Regions from separate parts of the Vreelandella sp. ssv genome, predicted to be linked through region 1. Evidence: predicted binding sites of a transcription regulator. Region 1 holds the regulator's gene; the other holds the start of a gene.
What was found. Region 1 encodes FNR, which switches genes on or off when oxygen is low (the NO sensors DNR and NnrR bind a similar motif). Its sites were predicted from a motif close to TTGATNTANATCAA; they were not measured.
Positions count from the first base shown of each region.

Region 2: a site for FNR is predicted at 2,894-2,907, ahead of cyoA (ubiquinol oxidase subunit II). Genes of this name have one in related genera too.

Region 1 is NZ_CM182545.1:3,276,865-3,284,273, forward strand. It holds gene AC5TBW_RS14890 (heavy metal translocating P-type ATPase) at 1-1,010, shown strand, start outside; gene ccoS (cbb3-type cytochrome oxidase assembly protein CcoS) at 1,007-1,252, shown strand; gene AC5TBW_RS14900 (sulfite exporter TauE/SafE family protein) at 1,249-1,944, shown strand; gene hemN (oxygen-independent coproporphyrinogen III oxidase) at 2,037-3,476, shown strand; gene fnr (fumarate/nitrate reduction transcriptional regulator Fnr) at 3,582-4,328, shown strand; gene ttcA (tRNA 2-thiocytidine(32) synthetase TtcA) at 4,330-5,241, opposite strand; gene AC5TBW_RS14920 (3'-5' exonuclease family protein) at 5,504-6,157, opposite strand; gene AC5TBW_RS14925 (DUF294 nucleotidyltransferase-like domain-containing protein) at 6,163-7,409, opposite strand, start outside.
Region 2 is NZ_CM182545.1:965,613-973,021, forward strand. It holds gene AC5TBW_RS04480 (NupC/NupG family nucleoside CNT transporter) at 1-704, opposite strand, end outside; gene AC5TBW_RS04485 (outer membrane protein OmpK) at 873-1,739, opposite strand; gene AC5TBW_RS04490 (DeoR/GlpR family DNA-binding transcription regulator) at 2,051-2,833, shown strand; gene cyoA (ubiquinol oxidase subunit II) at 3,136-4,161, shown strand; gene cyoB (cytochrome o ubiquinol oxidase subunit I) at 4,165-6,204, shown strand; gene cyoC (cytochrome o ubiquinol oxidase subunit III) at 6,210-6,821, shown strand; gene cyoD (cytochrome o ubiquinol oxidase subunit IV) at 6,823-7,152, shown strand; gene cyoE (heme o synthase) at 7,110-7,409, shown strand, end outside.

The DNA.
Region 1 (7,409 bases):
TGACCGCAGGCCATGGACAACTGCGCAAGCGCGGCGTTTTGATCACCCGCGCAGATGCCATGGAAACCCTCTCCAACGTTACCCGGGTGATTTTTGACAAAACCGGCACGCTCACCCGCGGCGAGATGCACCTCACCCAGACCAAACCGTTTGGAGAATTAACCGCCGAGCGTGCCCAGGCGATTGCCGCGGCGCTCGAAGCCCACTCAGAGCACCCTATCGCCCGTGCCTTTCGTCCGTTTCGGGATGCAACGCTTCAGGCAAAAGATATTCATAGCCATACCGGTCAAGGGCTAGAGGGCACGCTAAATGGCGCGCGCTGGAAGTTGGGCAAACCAGAATTTGCCGCTGGAGAAGCCATTTCGGCGCCTGCCAGAGGCCAGTGGTTGCTGCTTAGCGAAAACGGCGAACCCAGTGCCTGGTTTGGTCTGCATGACGGCGTCCGCGATGATGCCGCCGCCACGATCAATGCCCTCCAGGCCCTCGGGCTAAACGTGGAGCTGCTCTCCGGCGATACTGAGGATGCCGTGGAAAGCCTGGCCAACCAGCTCAACATTACTACCTGGCACGCAGGCATCAGCCCAGAGGGTAAGCTGGCCCGAATGAAAGAGCTTCAAGCCGCCGGCGAAACCGTGGTGATGATTGGTGACGGCATCAATGACGTGCCGGTGTTAGCCGGTGCCGATGTGGCGATTGCCATGAATGGCGCGACGGATCTGGCCCGCACCCGCGCCGACGCAGTGCTGCTCAGCCCACGTCTTATGCGGATTTTCGAGGCCATTGAGATTTCCCGCGCCACCCGGCGTATCATGCGCCAGAACATGATCTGGTCAGTATGCTACAACTTTTCGGCGCTGCCGCTGGCGGCAATGGGGCTGGTGCCTCCCTGGCTTGCAGCCATTGGCATGTCGCTCAGCTCACTGGTGGTGGTCGGTAATGCCCTGCGGCTTTCACGCTGGCGTGCCAAGCCTGCCGCCGCACTTAGCGCTTCAACACCGGTAACCGCATGACGATTCTGTATCTGCTTATTCCGCTTTCACTGATTCTGCTCGGCCTCGCCGTCTGGGCATTCTTCTGGGCGGTCAAAAACGATCAGTTCGACGACCTGGAAGGCCCGGCGCACCGCATTTTGTTCGATGAGGACGAGAACGACCTCACCCCAGAACAGCGTCGCCAACGACAGCAAGCCAAGCAAAAACCCGCCGCTTCGGCAGATAAAAACGCACCCGACGACCAAGAGCCGCGACCATGAATCCAACCGGCCTCGACCTGCCACCGCTACTGGCGGCGTTCGTGTTTGGCCTGATGGGGGGCGCCCACTGTATTGGCATGTGTGGCGGCATCATGAGTGCACTCACCTTTGCCGTCCCGCCCAGCATGCGCCACCCGGCGCGTATGAGCGGCCTACTGCTCAGCTATAACGCAGGCCGTATCACTAGCTATATGAGCGCAGGCGCGCTGGTGGCCCTGCTGGGCACGCTGTTTTCACTCTCTGCCACGGCACGAATGCTGCTGCAGGTATTTGCGGCGCTGATGCTGATACTGATGGCGCTGTATATCGCCAACTGGTGGAAGGGGCTGCTCAAGGTTGAAGCCGTCGGACGCCGTCTCTGGCGGTTTATTGAGCCGGTGGGACGGCGTTTAATGCCGGTCGTTCATTTACCCCAGGCCTTCGCGCTGGGGTCAATATGGGGCTGGCTCCCCTGCGGGCTGGTCTATTCCATGTTGGCCTGGAGTCTGGCGATTGCCGACCCGCTGCAGGGGGCACTGCTGATGGGGGCGTTTGGACTTGGCACGCTGCCCGCGCTATTGGCCACTGGGCTTGCGGCGCGCCAATTGAGCCACCTGATTCGTCATCCGGCGACACGCAGCGTGGCCGCGCTGTCCATTATTGCCTTTGCCCTGTGGCAGCTTTGGTCACTCACGGCACATAACCTTCACTAACATGACATGGCTCAACGTTTATTGCGTCTCTGCGCGTTAGGCTGGTGCTGATCTTCTTTGCTACACAGCCCTTTACGCCGGAGCCTCTCTTCATGCCCGTTCATGCCCTTGCGGCTTCTTCTACGAAGACTTCCACCATGACCAGGCCAGCCAACGATCAGGCAGTGTGGGATAAAACTTTACTGCGCCGCTATGACACCAGCGGCCCACGCTATACTTCCTACCCCACGGCGCTGTCGTTTGATGACCGATTTACCCCCGGAGATCTGACTCAGGCGCTTGAGCAAAGTAATGCTGGCAAACGCCCGCTATCGCTCTATGTGCATATTCCCTTCTGCCGTAAAATTTGCTTTTACTGCGCGTGTAATAAAATCGCCACCAAAAACACCGCTCTGGCTGAGCCTTACTTATCCCGGCTCGACCGTGAGATGGTGCTGATTGCACGGCATCTGGATACTTCACGTCCGGTGGAGCAATTGCACTGGGGCGGCGGCACACCAACCTTTCTGAGTTTGAATCAGATGGGCGACCTGATTGATCGACTGGATGCGCGCTTTGGTCTTTCATCGTCTTCTCAGCGCGATTACGCGATTGAAATAGACCCTCGCGAAGCGGATGTGTTTACCCTGCGACACCTGCAGTCGCTTGGCTTCAACCGCATCAGTTTAGGGGTGCAGGACTTGGCCCCACTGGTGCAGAAAGCCATTAACCGCATTCAGCCGCGAGTCCTCACCGAAACATTGATGGATGAAGCCCATCGGCTGGGGTTTCGCTCTCTCAATCTCGATTTAATCTACGGCCTGCCGTTTCAAACCGAAAAGAGCTTTGCGAATACCCTTCGTCAGGTCATTGAGATGAACCCCGCACGGCTTTCGGTCTTCAACTATGCCCATATGCCTGAGCGCTTTACCCCCCAGCGACGTATTAACGTCGATGACTTGCCGGGCAGCGACGAGAAACTGGCGATTCTGCACACCACGATTGAGATGCTTACGGCGGCAGGTTACGTGCATATCGGGATGGATCACTTTGCTCGTCCCAATGACAGCTTAGCCATTGCTCAGCGCGAAGGCTCGCTGCAGCGCAACTTTCAAGGCTATTCCAGCCATGCCCAGTGTGATCTGGTAGGGCTGGGCGTTTCCGCCATTTCACGGGTAGGCAGTGTCTATGCGCAGAATCCTGGTGACCTGGCCCGTTATGAAGCGGCACTGGACCAAGGCCAACTGGCGACGGTGCGCGGGCTGCGCCTGAGTGATGATGACCTGATCCGCCGAGACGTGATTGAACGACTGATGTGCGATATGCACATCGACCTGTCCGCCGTTGGTCAGCGCTGGAACATCGATGCTCCCCGCTACTTTGCACCGGCGCTGGAGAGCTTACAAAGCGCCGAGCGCGACGGTCTGCTGACCCGGAGCGGCGATCAGCTTAGCGTAACCCCTATGGGTCGCTTGCTGATTCGCCATTTAGCCATGGCGTTTGATGCCCATTTTGCTGGGCAAACGGGGCAGCACTACTCAAAGATTGTGTAATCGGGCTGTCGCTAACCACATGAAGCTTCCATAATAATGGATGCAGCTGTTAGTACGGCACGGATAACGTAAAATTTCTCTTGAACGCTACTCAAGGAGCTATGCATGTTGGATCCCATGAACCGACGACGCTCGCTACTCCATGAAGCTCGTTGCCAGACCTGCAGCCTGAGCTCGCTGTGCCTGCCGCTTGCCCTTGAGCTAGATGATATCGGGCAGTTCGATGCCATTATTCGCCGCCGGGCACCGCTGAAAAAGGGCGAGCCACTGTTTCGCCAGGGCGACGCCTTCACCAGCGTGTATGCGGTTCGCTCAGGCAGCTTGAAGCAGGTGACGGCGGAGGGGAATGGCAGCGAGCAACTGACCAACTTCTACCTGCCCAGTGAGCTGGTGGGGCTGGACGGAATTGATGAAGAGCACTACCCCGGCAGCGTTATCGCCCTGGAAACGACCACTATCTGTGAGATTCCTTTTGACCGCCTGGATTTACTCTCCGAGGAGCTGCCCGAACTGCGCGGCCAGCTGTATCGCAGCATGAGCAAGGAGCTACGCGATGACCGCCGCATGATGCGTCTGCTGTCACGTAAAACCGCTGATCAGCGGCTAGCGAGCTTCTTGATCACCCTCTCGGATCGTTTTCGTCGCCGGGGCTACTCGCCTTACAGCTTTCGCCTATCAATGCCCAGAGCCGATATCGGCAACTACCTGGGCTTAGCGGTGGAAACCGTCAGCCGTATTTTAAGCCGCTTTCAACAGCAGAGCGTGGTGGCGGTTTCTGGGCGAGAGGTCAATATTCTCGATATGCAGCGCTTGATTACTCTCGCCGAGGAGGAAGAACAAACGGTTAGCTGAATTAGCTAACGTTAAATGCCTGGATACGCCCGGCCAGCAGCTCCGCCTGTTTGGCCTCTAAGCCTTCAAAATCGAATAGGCTGCGGTCTGCCAACTGGGAAGGCGCAATATTAGTCACCGCTTTAAACATGCTTTCTAGACGGCCGGGGAATTTCTTATCCCATTCGGCGAGCATCTCTTTGACCACTTGGCGCTGCATATTGGGCTGGGAGCCGCAGAGATTGCAGGGAATAATCGGAAACTCCATTAACCGAGAAAATTCAGCAATATCCGCTTCTTTGCAGTAAGCCAACGGTCGAATAACAATATTTTTGCCATCATTGGAGAGCAGTTTGGGCGGCATCGCTTTCAAGTTGCCCCCAAAGAACATGTTGAGAAACAGGGTTTCAAGGATATCTTCGCGGTGGTGGCCCAATGCAATTTTGTTGGCACCGATCTCTTCGGCAAAACCATACAGCGAACCGCGGCGCAGGCGTGAACAGAGTGCGCAAGTCGTTTTGCCTTCTGGCGTTTTTTCCTTCACCACCGAATAGGTATCACGCTCGACGATGTGATACTCCACGCCCTGTTTATCCAAATAAGCTGGCAGCACGTGTTCAGGAAAACCGGGCTGCTTTTGATCTAGATTGACCGCCACTATCGAAAAATTAACCGGTGCGTTGCGCTGTAAATTGCGCAAAATCTCCAGCATCGTGTAGCTGTCTTTGCCGCCGGAGAGGCACACCATCACACGGTCGCCTTCATTGATCATTTGGTAATCAATAATGGCATTGCCCACATCTCGGCGCAGGCGCTTTTGCAGTTTGTTAAATTCACGCTTCTGCTTAACATCAGCCAGCTCAGGCTGGTCGCGCTCAACGTCAGCTTGGGAGGCTCCAAGGTGAGCAGGGTCAAAATGATCAAGAGATTGCATGGTATAAGCACTGCCGAGGGTGGAAGGCATTCAAGAAAAAAGTGGCTGCTATTCTAACAACACTCATCGCCCAGACCCAACTACTCAGAGAGAACCACCCAAGATATCGCAATGTAAAATGACTGCCCTGACGATTAAACCGTACTCGGTGAGAGGGTAGGTTGAAGCGAGGGTCTTTTTCCAGGGATGGAAAAAGTAGCGCCCAGGGATGGGGTCACAGTGCCCTCGCGGAAACCTTCCCTCTGCACCACGATAGCTGCCACTAAGCTGCCTCTGCCATCACCCGCTGCAGACGCATATACAGCAGCGCGCTTGCCGTCGCTTCGCCTAACATACTTTGCATGCCCATCGAGGGCACCTGCCAGCACGCCAGCGCCTGGGTAAAGCTACTGGGTGCATCGACCTCAGGGTGCAAACGCCGCAGCTGGCGCTGGTGCAGCTTTGCCAAATCGACCTGGGCATTGGGCAGCGCGAAATCCAGCCGCTCGCTCAGCAATGTATTTAACGCCCCAATCCGCTTGTCCAACTGCCAGCCGACAATGGGGCGATTGCCGATAAACTCTACCAACGCATTTAAATTGTCGCTGCTCGGGCAAGAGACCTCCCCCGCCTGACATAGCAAGTGATGGCGACGCAGCGACGCATTCTCAGCCTGCCCCGGTATGCCAAGCGTCAGCACAAAGGCGCGACTGGTGCGCACCTGCTGCTGGCTGAGCACCACCGCTGCCAGACTGATCACCGGGGAAGATGCCGTGGGCGTTGCCGTGCAAGCAAGCGCGACTAGTTCATCGCCCATATAGGGGTTAAATAGCCAGGCATAGTGAGAGTCAGCACAGCGACGCCGGTCGCTTTCGCGTCTCAGCAAAGTACGCAAGGAACCGCTAAAGAGAGCCACGTGTCGATCTAATAGCCGCATTCCTGTCACGAATACTCCAAATGATATCGATGGAAAAGCCGCTGCTTGAAGTCTTTCACAATGTGCAGCGCTTCACGCAATAGGTCACGTTCGAGAGAAGAGAGGTTTTGCACCACCACGCGATTGGCACGGTTCGCCTCTGGCGACGTGCTGGTTGCTTCCAGTGCATTGAGCTGCTGCCTGAGACGCAGCTCGGAAAATAGCGCCAGCGCTTCGCCCAGGTCATCGGCAAAACGACGGTCCAGTCGGCCATCGGCAGCCAGTGCGTCTAAACGATCCAGGGTCGAGGTGGCTTTGATCCGCCGCTCAAGAGCCATGGTGCGCACGCCGTGAACAATGGGGAAGATGCCCCCTTTCTTAATATCGATACCGTGCTGGGGCTTTTTCAACGTACCAAACAGGGTCAGCGGCGTGGAAAAACGCAGCGCCGTGCGGGCAAAATAGGAGAGCAGAAGTTCATCACCTGAGCAGCGTTCAAATAGCTCTTCTCGTACGCTCTCAAGCAGGCTGGAGTTACCGGTCACGGCATGGGCATCAAGCATAATCGCCAGTTTCATCAGGCTATCGCCATCCCGCTCGCTGGCCCATTTAGCAATATTGCTCTTCCACTGCGACACCGTGGCCACCCATTCAGGGTTCGACACCATAATATTGCCGGGGCACGGCGGGTAACCGAGCTGTATGAGGGTGTCAGTGAGCGTTTGCATGTGACTCGTAAGATCAGGCCACTGCGCGTCATCGGCTAAAATCAAGCCATTATCCTGGTCTGTTTTTAGGATTTGCTCACCACGCCCTTCGCTGCCCATCACCATCATGCAACTCTGTTCGTGGTACTTCTCATCGACAGTGAACTCCCAGGCTTTGCTCATAATACGACCGTTCAGCGCAGCGAGCAGATCCATCGCAAAGCGCAGCTTTACACCCTGAGCCATCAGCGCTTTGACCAGCTCCGGCGTACGCTGGCTGGCTGCCGACAGCGCCTCTAAACTGCTCGCCTGTTCGACCTGTAAACTCACCACGTAGCTGCGGCTTGAGAAATAGCTAAGCACGTCGGTGAGTTCGACAACGCCTTTTAAGGCGTTTTGCTCGAGCACCACTACCCGTGTCACTTTATGGCGTGTCATCAAGACCAATACTTCAAACAAGTACTGATCCGGTGCGACGGTCACCAGATTAAAATGGGCGATTTCATCGACGGGTGATGACACCGGGTGACCGCCTAACACCAACCCATTGAGCAGGTCGGTTTTGG
Region 2 (7,409 bases), 2.0 Mb from region 1:
TCAATCTCTTCTTCCACCTTGGTAACGCTGTCGCTGTCGGTAACGTCTTGGGTTTCCGGCATGATCAGCTTGGCGAACAGCAACCCGCCCGGCGCCGCCATAAAGGAGGCGGCTACCAGGTACTCCATGGGAATACCCAGCGCTGCGTAACCCGCCAACACCGAACCGGCGACAGACGCCAAACCACCACACATAACGGCAAATAGCTGTGAAGGCGTCATACGGGCGATAAATGGGCGTACTACCAGCGGCGCTTCGGTCTGGCCGACGAAGATATTCGCGGTCGCAGAGAGCGATTCTGTCCGAGAGGTGCCCAGCGCTTTCTGCAGAGCACCACCCAGGATACGAATCACCCACTGCATAATGCCGATGTAATAGAGCACGGCAATCAGTGAGGAGAAAAAGATGATGACCGGCAGTACTTTGATAGCAAACACAAAGCCAACGTTTTCAACGTCGGCTAAGCCGCCGAACAGAAAGCCGATACCGTCGTTGGCATATACCAATATTTGGCTAACGCCTGAAGAAATGGCCTGCAGCACCGCTTGGCCAAACGGTACATACAGTACAAAGGCGCCGATACCCGCTTGAATGGCAAAGGCCCCCAGCACAGTACGTAGCCGGATAGATTTACGGTCGTAAGAGAAGATTAGGGCAATGGCCACCAGAGTGACCATACCCACCAAGCTCATAAGGAGTGTCATAAGTGGATCCTTCGAGTCCTGGAACCTCTGATTAACTATTGCGCTTGCCTATACGGCGTTAAAAATCGCCTCAAAGTGCTCATTTACTGCTAGTAAACTCCGCCTTTTCGTTGATTTTTGCCTTGTCTAGCCTGCGCTCATCACGTTAATCAGAGGCTCCTAAATCGATTAAAGTAAGTTGAGCTTGACGGAGTAGATCATCGCGTTCTGGTAATTGTTGGGGGTGCCCAACTTATTGTCAGAGTAGCGATACTGAACGCCGGTGGTGATCAAGTCGCTCGGATGCCACCACAGGCTCAGTGCACCGTTGGTGCCTACACTGCCTGCTTTTTCGCCTACATAGTTCTGTTCCAGGTACTCATCGTCACGGCCAAACGTCTGCTCGTGCCAGTTGGTGACGCTGAAATTCTGGTTGAGCGCAGTGAAATCATAACCCGCGACCCAACCTGCCATATAGCCATTCATGCCGGAGTAGCTGTTACTTTGCACCCGCGCGGCACCAATAAACGGTTTGAACCAAAGACCGTTGTCAAAGGTGGTGCGGTAGCCCAAGCCCAAAATCTGATCCTGCTCACGGCTTTCAAAACCGTAATCGCGGAAGTCGTAAAGGTGGGCATAAATCGACAGCGGGCTGTCGCCCAGATAAATGTGCGAGGTTATTTTACCCGCGGTGCGAAAGTTGTCTTTGCCGCCGCTGGATTCATCGAACTGGTCGTTGGTGGGGTTCTCGAAATCAAAGAAGCCGTAAAATTCGCCCCAGCTAAAGCCTGCGCCGCCTTCGATTTCGAGAAACATAAAGTCACTTTTCGCCGCGTTGGAGGCGGTGCGTGCTTCGGTTCCGTTCGACCAGTCAAGGTAGTTAACCGAGACGTTGGCGAATGACCACAGCCGATCAAGGGGGTGCGGCTGAGCAGCCTCATCTGCCATTAGCGGTGTGGCAATCGTCGCCCCTAATACGCCAGCGCCAAGCGCGATAAGAGACGAAGAGCGAGTCAGCGTACGAAGTGGGGTACGCAAGAGTGTACGAGCAGTCATGTAAGCCTCAACAATGGTTATCGCGGAGCCATTTGAGATTGGCTATCCGAGGTTTTAGTCGTGCGGGCTGGCGCTAATGTTAAAATTATAACATTTAGTGTTATTTTTCTAACGTTGATTTGCAAGTGTTGTCACATCAACGCTATTTAAATGTCATATAGCTATCGTAATTTTCGCTATGAGCAGTTTTAGCCGTCATGGCAGTGGAAATTCCGACCCTACTCGCGCAGCATAGAAACTAGCATTGACGCAACTGACAAGGCTTACGTTGCGCTAATCACAACAAGAGGGTTTGCCAGAAGATGCCCACCATGAATGGCCGCAGCGCTCAGCGCCTAGCCAAACTTCAGGAAGCGCTAGCCAGTGGCGGCACCCTGCATTTGCGCGATGCTGCAGAACTGTGCGATGTGTCAGAAATGACGATCCGTCGCGATCTCACTACCCAGCCTACTGCGATGACCCTGCTGGGTGGGCGCTTGGTGATGGCAAACTATCCGGGCGTAACGCCGATTTATGATTTAACTGAGCAACAGGCTAGCCACTATCAGGCGAAGTATCGCCTCTGCCAACGTGTGCTGGCCTTTATCGAAGAGGGCGATACGCTGTTTATCGATTGTGGCTCAACGCTGATTCCCTTATTGAGCCAGTTAAGTCATTTTCGTGAGCTGACGGTGGTGACCTATGCGCTTAACGTCGCCAATGCGGTTTCCGCGCTTCCGAACGTACGCTTGGTGCTATTGGGCGGGCTATTTTATGCCGCCTCGCAGTCGTTTGGCAGTGATAATATGGCGGCAGCTATTGAGCGCTTAGGCATTAATAAAGCACTAATCTCCGCGGCAGGGGTAGACCTGGAAAGAGGTGTGAGCTGTTTCCACTTTCATGAAGTCGCCCCGAAACAAGCCGCTATTGCCACCGCCATGCAACGCCTGCTCGTGGTGGATGCCAGCAAGTTTGGCGTGGTGCGTCCTGCCTATTTCGCCGCACTGGACGACTTTGATGTAGTTGTCACCGATGAAGAGGGCGCGCCGCAATTGCTTAACGACAACGGACGCGCTGTCCCTGAAATAGTCGTGCCTGAAATAACAGTGGCGTGATTGTTTGCCCGGTACTCTGAGTCGTCAATATCTAGGGTGCGGCAATGCGCCACTTCTTTCATGATCTCGATCAATAGAAAATGCTTTCGTCTCACTGGCTTAAGCCTTCAAGGCTTAAGCCAGTGAGATCCGTCGCCAACCCCCACTCGGTGGCGCATATTTTTCCCGGAGCAATGACGCTCAGCGCTATCGTTAGCCATTTTTGAGCGTGTTTTGGGAAAAGTATGGGGTGTTAGTTAGCCTGCTACGCTTTTGATGGCGTGACTGGTTAGTTTTTATTGAACCTCTTACGAGATCACACCATGCAACGACGCTCACTATGGCGCAGGCGAGGCACACTAGTGCTGCTTGCGCTGTGTCTGTTTCTGGCAGGCTGTAGTTCAGCGCTGCTAGACCCGAAAGGCCAGGTTGGCGCTGAGCAGCGCACGCTGATTCTGACCTCCTTTGGCCTGATGTTGATTGTGGTTATTCCTGTCATTGCCATGACGCTACTGTTTGGCTGGCGCTATCGGCGCAGTAATAACGCCGCTAAATACTTGCCCGATTGGGCTCACTCCAATGCGATTGAAGCGGTGATCTGGATCGTACCCTGCGCCATCATCGCGGTTCTTGCTTTGTTGACCTACAAAACGTCCCACAGCCTTGACCCGCACAAGCCGCTGGAAAGCGACGTGACGCCGATCGAGATTCAGGCCGTATCGCTAGACTGGAAGTGGCTGTTTATCTATCCCGAGCAAGGCGTTGCCAGCGTTAATGAACTGGCCTTCCCGGTGGATACCCCGGTGCGCTTTCGGGTGAGTTCCGGCTCGGTAATGAATGCCTTCTTCATTCCGCATCTTGGCAGCCAAATCTACGCCATGGCGGGCATGGATAACGATGTCCATCTTATCGCCGATGAAATTGGCAGCTACCCAGGACGTTCCACCAACTACAGTGGTGCGGGCTTCTCGGGCATGACCTTTGAAGCCAAAGTGACCACCCCAGCTGAATTTGATGCCTGGGTCGAAACGGTACGCGACGCTTCAGATACGCTGACCTACCCCGAAGGCTACGAAGCACTGGCCGAGCCCAGCGAATCGAATCCGGTGGAGTACTTCTCGGCTATTTCGCCGTCGCTCTATGAAAGCATTGTGAAAAGCTTCCACACCGGTGGCGAGCACGCTATGGGCGATGACCATCAGATGGGCAGCGACCATGCTGATTCCCACGATAGCGAGAGCGCTCAAGCGACTGATCATGCGGCCCAATCAGGCCATGTCACCAACAACCATGCTAGTCAGGATAATGCCATGCGCAGTCACTCCTCTAGCGTTGAAGCGGGAGGTTAAGCCGTGTTTGGAAAACTCAGTTTAGAGTCAATTCCCTACCACGAGCCGATCATTATGGTCGTGGCGGCCGTTATGGCCATTGGCGGGATCGCACTGTTTGGTTTGTTAACCTATTACCGTAAATGGGGCTGGCTATGGAACGAGTGGTTTACCTCCGTCGACCATAAAAAGCTCGGTATCATGTACTTCGTCGTCGCGCTGGTCATGCTGCTACGCGGCTTCTCTGATGCGATTATGATGCGTACCCAGTTGGCCATGGCCGCCGGGGATGCAGCGGGCTATTTGCCGCCCGAACACTACGACCAGATCTTTACCGCCCACGGCGTGATCATGATCTTCTTTGTCGCCATGCCCATGGTCATCGGCCTGATGAACTTGGTGGTGCCACTACAAATTGGTGCCCGCGACGTCGCTTTTCCCTTCCTGAATAACTTAAGTTTTTGGCTGTTTGCCGTGGCGGCAATATTGGTCAATATCTCTTTGGTGGTGGGCGAATTCGCCAAAACCGGCTGGCTTGCCTATGCGCCCTTATCGGGGATCGAGTTTAGTCCCGGGGTGGGGGTCGATTACTGGATATGGGCATTACAGATATCCGGGATAGGCACGACGCTCACCGGTATCAACTTCTTCGTCACCATTTTAAAAATGCGCACCAAAGGCATGACCATGTTCCGCATGCCGATCTTCACCTGGACATCGCTGTGCGCCAATGTGTTGATCATCGCCTCGTTCCCGATTCTGACCGCGACAATTGCACTGCTAACGCTGGATCGATACCTAGGTATGCACTTCTTTACCAATGATTTTGGCGGCAACATGATGATGTACGTCAATCTCATCTGGGCGTGGGGTCACCCAGAAGTTTATATCCTGATTCTGCCTGCCTTTGGCGTGTTCTCTGAAGTCATCTCGACCTTTGCCCGTAAGCGGCTGTTTGGTTATATGACCATGGTCTGGGCAACGATTGCGATCACCTTGCTGTCGTTTATTGTTTGGTTGCACCACTTCTTCACCATGGGCGCGGGCGCCAACGTTAATGCCTTCTTCGGCATTATGACCATGATTATTGCTATCCCTACCGGGGTAAAAGTATTCAACTGGCTGTTCACCATTTACCGTGGCAGCTTAGAGCTAACGTCGCCAGTGCTGTGGACCTTAGGCTTTATTATCACCTTTACCTTGGGCGGTATGACAGGCGTGATGCTGGCGGTGCCTGCGGCTAACTTTGTACTGCATAACAGCCTGTTCGTGATTGCCCACTTCCACAACGTGATCATTGGCGGTGTGGTGTTTGGCATGATGGCGGGGCTTACCTTTTGGTTCCCCAAAGCGTTCGGCTTCAAGCTCGACGAAAAATGGGGCAAGCGCTCGTTCTGGTGCTGGTTTGTCGGCTTCTATGTCGCCTTTATGCCGCTGTATGTGCTGAGCTTCTACGGCGCCGTTCGCCGTATGCAGTCCTATGCCAATACCGAATGGCAGCCTTGGATGATTCTGGCCTGGGTGGGCGCAGTGATTATTATGCTGGGCATTGCCTGCACCATCATCCAGTTCTGGGTGAGTATCCGTGACCGCAAGCTGAACGCGGATGTCACCGGTGATCCCTGGGATGGCCGTACCCTGGAATGGTCTACCTCTTCTCCCGCGCCGTTCTACAACTTTGCACGCTTGCCGGAAGTGGGCGATATCGACAGCTTCTGGTCGCAGAAGCAGCGTGGCGAGGAGCAGCTTGAAGAAGCGCCCTATACCGATATTCATATGCCGCGCAACACCGTAGCAGGCCCGGTGATGAGTCTGTTCGCCTTAGTGATTGGTTTCGCGCTGGTGTGGCATATCTGGTGGTTGGCCGCTGTAGGCGCGTTAGGTGTGTTCGTGAGCTTTATGGCGCGGGTGTTCAACGACGATATCGACTACTACGTACCTGCGGCTGAAGTTGAGCGTATCGAACGTGCACACCAGCAACGCATTAAAAAATCTGATCCCTACAAGCCGTCTGCTGACGATGAAGATAGCAAACGTGAGCATCAACAGTACGTGGAGGTGTAAGCATAATGGCAACGGATACGTTACATCACGACGCATCAGCCGAGCCCCACGAGCATCACGATGCTACGGGCACCAAGCTATTTGGGTTTTGGGTCTACTTAATGAGCGACTTGGTGATCTTCGGGTCACTGTTCGCCACCTACGCCGTGCTGATGAAGGGCACGGCGGCGGGCCCAACCGCGGCCGACATTTTTGAGCTACCGTTCGTACTGGTCGAAACCTTCCTGCTGCTGTTAAGTAGCTTTACCTTTGGCATGGGCGTGCTGGCGATGAACGCCCAGCGCCTGGGTCAAGTGAAGGCGTGGCTGGCCATTACGTTCGTGCTGGGTGCTGGCTTCGTGGGTATGGAAATCTACGAATTCCAGCACTTGATTCATGAAGGCTATGGGCCGGATAAAAGCGCGTTTCTTTCGTCATTCTTCACGCTAGTGGGCACCCATGGCCTCCACGTGACCTTTGGTTTGATCTGGATTTTAGTCATGCTGGTGCAGCTCTTCACCAAAGGCCTGAACGACATGACCCGACCAAGGATTTTGTGCCTAAGTCTGTTCTGGCACTTCCTTGATATTGTCTGGATCTGTGTCTTCTCATTCGTCTATCTGATGGGAGTGCTGTGAGATGAGTCATTCTCCGACTAGCCCCACTAATAACCATGGCAGCGTAAAGTCGTATGTGACAGGACTGGTATTGTCGCTGATACTGACCATTATCCCCTTTGGGGTGGTGATGAGTGGCTCACTTAGCGTGCTGACCACTGTTATCGTGGTGGCCGTGACCGCCGTGTTGCAGATACTGGTGCAACTGGTCATGTTCATGCATATGAGTACCAAAGCCGACGAAGGCTGGAACGTGATGTCCTTCGTCTTCACACTGACGATTCTCGTCTTAGTGGTAGGAGGCTCGCTGTGGATCATGCAGCATCTGCATCTCAACATGATGATCGGCTGATCACGGCACCTAGCCGTTGGCGGGATCTGCTTGAACTGACCAAGCCGGGTATTATCGGCGGCAACTTGATTGCTACCCTGGGTGGCTATTTCCTGGCCGCTCAGGGGCAGTTTGAGTGGCTCAGCTTTGTCTCGGTCATGGTGGGGATTGCATTAATCATCGCGTCGGGTTGTGCATGTAACAACGTCATCGACCGCGATATTGATGCACTGATGGCGCGCACGCGCCATCGCCCACTGGTAAGGGGCAGTATCTCC